2 regions of the Rhizobium sp. Nf11,1 genome follow, and region 2 is predicted to be linked to the other one. Evidence: predicted binding sites of a transcription regulator. Region 2 holds the regulator's gene; the other holds the start of a gene.
The links. The regulator LexA, encoded in region 2, represses DNA repair genes until DNA is damaged. The targets are predictions, from matches to a motif close to TGTTCNNNNTGTGTTCNG.
Positions count from the first base shown of each region.

Region 1: the regulator LexA is predicted to act here: its motif matches at 2,085-2,102, upstream of ACQ7C1_RS26020 (putative DNA modification/repair radical SAM protein).

Region 1 is NZ_JBOBHU010000023.1:41,169-44,389, forward strand. It holds gene ACQ7C1_RS26005 (dicarboxylate/amino acid:cation symporter) at 1-194, shown strand, start outside; gene ACQ7C1_RS26010 (glycosyltransferase family 4 protein) at 280-1,338, opposite strand; gene greA (transcription elongation factor GreA) at 1,365-1,841, opposite strand; gene ACQ7C1_RS26020 (putative DNA modification/repair radical SAM protein) at 2,108-3,221, shown strand, end outside.
Region 2 is NZ_JBOBHU010000017.1:40,582-43,802, reverse strand. It holds gene ACQ7C1_RS22750 (VOC family protein) at 1-821, opposite strand, end outside; gene lexA (transcriptional repressor LexA) at 1,027-1,743, shown strand; gene ACQ7C1_RS22740 (ComEC/Rec2 family competence protein) at 1,724-3,221, opposite strand, start outside.

The sequences.
Region 1 (3,221 bases), on a different contig from region 2:
GCATGGCGCTCATCCTCGGCATCGACCGCTTCATGTCGGAATGCCGGGCGCTGACCAACCTCGTCGGCAATGCGGTCGCGACGATCGTCGTGGCACGCTGGGAAAAGGAACTGGATACCGCGCAACTCGCCGCAGCTCTCGGCGGCCAGACGGAAGAGGGCGTCCCGGCTGTGACGCTTCAGCCGGCGGAATAAAAGGCGGCTTTGTTCGCCCTTCTTGGATATTTGCAGCGGCCCGTCATGTGATGGGCCGTTCGCTTTTTGCTAAATCTCGTTCCGCTCAGCCGCGATTATCGCCGAGTAGGCGATCGTAGACGGCGCCGATCGCGCGTGCTTCCTTCTCCAGAGCGAAATTCAACCTGACGTGGCGCAACGCATTCTCGCCATGGGCAATCGCGAGAGTTGGATTTGCGATGTAAGGGGCGATGGCCCGCGTCAGCGCCTCGCCATCGCCCGCAGCCACCACCGCGCCGGTCTCGCCTTCGGCGATGAGTTCGGCATAGGCGCCGGCGTCCGATGCCACCACCGCGGTCCGCGAGGCCATGGCTTCGAGCGGCGTCAGACCGAAGCCCTCATTGCGGGAAGGGGCTACGTAAAGCGTCAAACGGCGATACCAGATTTTGATATCGGGCACTTCACCGAGGAAAAGGATTCGGTCGGCGAGGCCCGCGGCGGCGACATCGGCCTTGAGCTTTTCGCCGAAGTCGGTGTGCTCCGCCGTCACGCGGCCGGAGACGACGGCCGTCCATTCGGGGTGCTGCGGTAAGAGTTCGATCATCGCTTGGACGAAGAGATCGGTGCCTTTCTGATGGCGCACGCGGCCGAAGCAGCCGACGAGATAGCGTCCGCGCAGCCCGGTGGCGCCAATGCCATCGTCGGCCGTTTCCGGCGGGTGGAACAAGGAAAGGTCGACGCCATGCTGGATGACCGTGTGAGGCACCTCGAGAAAGGAGCCGGAACGGTCGCTGGTCGCGATTACCGCATCCATGCGGCGGAGCAGCCATTTCGTATAGGCGGTGTGACGGCGTTGCGCGGCCGAGGTGAAGAGCAGCTTCAGCGGCATGCGCAGGACATGACGAAGCAGGATGCCGACGGCCATCTCATTGTTGCGGCGGGCGTGCCAGACGCGGTGACGGCGCCGGGCCGGCGGGCGCCAGAGCCCGAAAAGCTGCGCCCAACTCAGCTTTGGCAGGCCCTCCGGCAGGCCCGGCCCGAGCGTTGCTATGCGCATGCCAAGCCGGATCTGGCACGGGATGAGCTGGACGATGGTCGAGGTGACGCCGGAGAGCCGGCGCTTGAAATTGGGCGCGATGATCTCGACGTCACGAATGTCCGGCAAGGATGGATCTCATGTCTGGCGGGCGATCAGCCCCAGGAAACCTGGAGGATTTCGTAGGCCTTGGAGCCACCGGGCGCGTTGACCTCGATGGAATCGCCGACTTCCTTGCCGATCAGCGCACGGGCGATCGGGGAGGAGATGGAGATGCGGCCGGCCTTGACGTCGGCTTCCTGGTCGCCGACGATCTGGTAGGTCTTTTCTTCCTCGGTGTCCTCGTCGACGAGCTTCACCCTGGCGCCGAACTTGATCTTGTCGCCCGACATCTTGGTGAGATCGATAACCTCGGCGCGCGCCGTCAGGTCTTCCAGCTCGGTGATGCGGCCCTCGTTGTGGCTCTGGGCTTCCTTGGCGGCGTGGTATTCGGCATTTTCGGAAAGGTCGCCATGAGCACGGGCTTCGGCGATCGCCTCGATGATTCGGGGACGCTCTTCCTGCTGACGCCAGCGCAGTTCTTCCTGCAGCTTGACGAAACCACCCTGTGTCATTGGTACCTTATCAACCATTTTTCTGTCCTTCACTCCTTGCGGCCGCCCGTCTTGCGTCAGCACAGTCAGGCACACACAAAAGAAAACAGGTCCCGAAGGGGAGCTTCGGAACCGTGCCACAATCATAGTTGCATGCTTATAGCAGATCGCCACGGCTGATTTCCAGAAAATTCGCATAAATGAAACCCAACCCGCTGGTACGTCAGGTGATGTGCGCCAAAACGGGGCAGAAGCGGGGACGTCGGGATTGACTTTGCAGCCAAGAACATATAGTGAACATTCTAATGAAGAAGTCGCTAACCGAACGTTTGGCCATCCTTTCAGACGCCGCGAAATACGATGCTTCCTGTGCTTCCAGCGGCACGGTGAAACGCGATTCGAGCAGAAGCGGCGGATTGGGTTCGACCGAGGGATCCGGCATCTGCCATGCCTATGCTCCGGATGGGCGGTGCATTTCGCTTCTGAAGATCCTGCTCACCAATTTCTGCATCTATGACTGCGCCTATTGCGTCAATCGCTCCTCTAGCAATGTCGAGCGGGCACGCTTCACCGCGGAGGAGGTCGTCTGGCTGACGCTCGAATTCTACCGCCGCAACTATATCGAAGGCCTCTTCCTGTCCTCCGGTATCATTCGCTCTTCCGATTACACGATGGAGGAGCTGGTCCGCATCGTGCGTGAGCTGCGGGTAACCCACAATTTCCGCGGCTATATCCATCTCAAAGCGATCCCTGAGGCGTCGCCGCATCTGATCGAGGAGGCGGGGCTTCATGCCGACAGGCTGTCGCTCAATATCGAACTGCCGACCGATAGCGGGATTTCCCGTTTCGCACCGGAGAAGAAGCCTGCCAGTATTAGGCGATCGATGGGGGACCTTCGGCTCAAGATCGAGGCGGCCAGTGAGCCGACATTAAAGACGAGGAAACGACAGCGTTTCGTCCCGGCCGGCCAGAGCACGCAGATGATCGTCGGCGCAGATGGGGCCAATGATGCGACGATCCTTGCGAGCAGCGGCCGGCTTTACAGCAGCTATGGCCTGAAGCGCGTCTATTACTCCGCCTTCAGCCCCATCCCCGACGCGTCGAAAAACCTGCCGCTGATCAAACCGCCGCTGATGCGAGAACACCGGCTCTACCAAGCAGACTGGCTGTATCGGTTCTACGGTTTCGGCATCGAGGAAATCACTGCAAACCAGGCGGGCGGCATGCTCGATCTCAATCTCGATCCGAAGCTTGCGTGGGCGCTTGCCAACCGGGGCGAATTTCCGGTCGACATCAACAAGGCCGAGCGCGAGCGGTTGCTGCGTGTTCCGGGTCTCGGCACCAGGACGGTGAAGGCGATCGTTTCGGCGCGCCGTTTTCGCCGCCTGCGGCTCGACGATCTCTCGCGGCTCGGCGTCT
Region 2 (3,221 bases):
GTGAATGTGATCCCGTTAGCACCCAAATGCGCTTCTGTCACGGCAAGATCGATGACGGTGAAGAGGATTGCCCGCCCCCGCAGGCCGCGATCGGCTGATGAGACAGTGGTTTCGAAATAGGCCTCCAGCCCTTCCGGCGTCATCAAGCTGATCTTTGCATTCGATGCCGCGATATTCATGCCGAAACCGGTTTTCTCCACCGCCGCCTGCCCAATCGCGAGCCCGACGAAGGCGGCGAATGCCGCCGGGTCCGGTGCACAAAGTGCGATCTCGGCAATGCCGATCACGCCATTGGCGTGCGTCTCCAGCGCGGCGCGATCTGTAGGGAACGAATTGATGCGCTGGCAAGTAAAGAGAAAGAAATCGGGGGCGCGCAAATCAGCTGCAAAGGCCAGCTTAAAGCTGCCGACGCTCTCCGAACCGTCCGGCATCCGCATCGGCCGGCTGAACTGCAACATCTCACCGGCGCTCGCGCCGTTGCTGACGAAGCGCTTATGATCGAGGTCGGCATCCTCGCTGAGGAAGGCCAGCGCAGAAAGTCCCTCCTCGCCGCAGCGGAAACGGAAGGCGCGATTGCGGGCGATGAAGACGTTGCCCTGGCGGGCCGCTGCTTCGCTCTCGTCGACACTCGCCACGCCAAGCGGCTCCAGATAGGTCTTGTCGGCGAAAAAGACGCAGGCATTCTCCGTTCCGAAGGGATGGCGCGCATCGGCGGCGACGGTGAAACCGAGCTTGCCGAGCCTCTCACGCGCCAGATCGATATTGACCACGGGCAGCACGACATGATCCAGCGGGTGCGACCTGGCGGAATGCGCGTTCATGAATATCCCTCCTGAAACCGGCAAGAGACAAGAGATGTGCGACAGCACCTCCCTCAATGCAAGACATGTGCGCCAATCCGGCAAATGAAAATAAAAATCTCCGCGAGTTGACGTGAACTTTTACGGAAATTTAGCTACTTGCGGAACACATATGGAACATATAGTGTCCGTTCTGGATTTGTTTCAATCACGGGGTCTGACGTCGATGCTCACGCGCAAACAACAGGAGCTTCTCCTTTTCATCCATGAGCGCATGAAGGAATCCGGCGTTCCTCCCTCTTTCGACGAAATGAAGGATGCCCTGGACCTCGCCTCGAAATCCGGCATTCACCGCCTGATCACGGCGCTTGAGGAACGCGGCTTCATTCGCCGCCTACCGAACCGCGCCCGGGCACTCGAGGTGATCAAGCTTCCGGAGGCCTATAACCCCAGTCTTCAGCGTCGCGGTTTTTCGCCGAGCGTCATCGAGGGCAGCCTCGGCAAGCCCCAGCCGGTCGCCGCCCCCGCTGCGCCAAAGCCGGTCGCCGACAATGGCAACTCCGTCTCCGTGCCGGTCATGGGACGTATCGCCGCCGGCGTTCCGATCTCGGCGATCCAGAACAACACCCACGATATCGTCGTTCCCGCAGATATGCTCGGCTCCGGTGAGCACTATGCGCTGGAGGTCAAAGGCGATTCGATGATCGACGCCGGCATCTTCGACGGCGACACCGTGATCATTCGCAACGGCAGTACCGCCAGTCCCGGCGATATCGTCGTTGCCCTCGTCGATGACGAGGAAGCAACGCTGAAGCGTTTTCGCCGCAAGGGTGCCTCGATCGCGCTCGAGGCCGCCAACCCGGCTTATGAGACCCGCATCTTCGGGCCCGACCGCGTCAAGGTGCAGGGCAAGCTCGTCGGCCTCATCCGTCGCTATCACTGACGCCGGATGGGCTGGAATCGGTAAAACGATCATTGCGCCAATCATAGGCGCGATGGCGCATCCATGGTCGCGACAAAGCATCGAAGGCGGTGGTGACCTCCAGGCCGGCATCGGCGAAGCGCAATTCAAGCGAACCGGTCCTGCGCAGCGTCTCGCCGGTGAAAAGCGTGCCGCCTGAACGGCAGCTATTGAAACGCAGACGGACCGAGGTCACGACGATATCGGCCGTATCGCAGGCCGGGCCGAGATAGGCGGCATTGTCGATGACGGTGACGATATTGCCATTGCCAAGTCTTGATGTGCACCAAGCCTTCTTGACGCAGGAAAAACGGTTTGCTTCACCGCCTGCGGCGGCTGCCCGCATCGCTGCACTCGCTTCGTTCTGCTGATCGCGGGAAAGCCTGACACGGCGGTCTTCTCCTTCCGGCGGAATGGCCGGACCATCCAGCATCTTCGGCGGATCATGTGTCGGCAGCACCAGCGCTCTCTGCCACTGGTCGAATATGAAATCCGGCGGGTTTTCACGGTTGGAAGCTATTGCCTCAGCCGCGACGACCGCAACCAGACTGCCATCCTCCGAAATCACCAGATCCGGCGGCCGGGGAACCGGCAGAAGCAGCACGATGAGCGTGGAGATGGCGATGATCGATGTGCCGACATGGCGCAGCCGAGTGCGCAGCAGCGTCAGCAGCAGAAAGCCTGCCACCGCCACTGCGAAATACCAGCCGGGCAAGCGGCCGATGCCGATATCACCGCCCCAGCCGGACACTGTCTTGGCAACCGCAATCACCAGATCGAGGCCGAATCCGACGACCTTCCAGAGCGGAGCGTCCAGACCGAAAGGCATGAGCAACATCGCCAACAATCCGGCCGGCATGACGATGAAGGAGATAATCGGCATCGTCGCAAGGTTTGCCGGCAGGCCGTAAGCCGTCAGGCGATGAAAATGCTCGATCGAAAACAATGCGGTGGAAAAGCCGCCGATCAGCGAGGTCAGGAAGACGCCGCCGAAGAAACCGGCGACGGCAACCACCGGCCTGATGATCGGCAGTTTCAGAAAAGCGTTTTCGCGGACACGCCTGTCCTTCCACAACTGATAGCCCGATACCAAGGCCAATGTGGCGGCAAAGGACATCTGAAAGCTCGGTCCCAATACTTCCGAAGGTGAAATGGCGATGATGATGAGCGCGGAGAGAACGACATTGCGCAGGCTGATCGACGGCCGGTCGAAGAAGACGGCAATCAGCATGATGGCCATCATGATAAAGGCGCGCTCGGCCGAAACCCCGAAACCGGAGATCAGGTAATAGGCGGTGACGGCGATGAGCGCGCCGGCAGCGGCGATTTTCTTTGTCGGATAGGCTTGGGCGACGCCGGGAAAGAGGCTGAGCAGCATCCGAAAGCCGACGAAGAAGATGCCAGCCGACAGCGCCATGTTGAGGCCCGAGATCGCGACGATATGGGCAAGGCCGGACTGG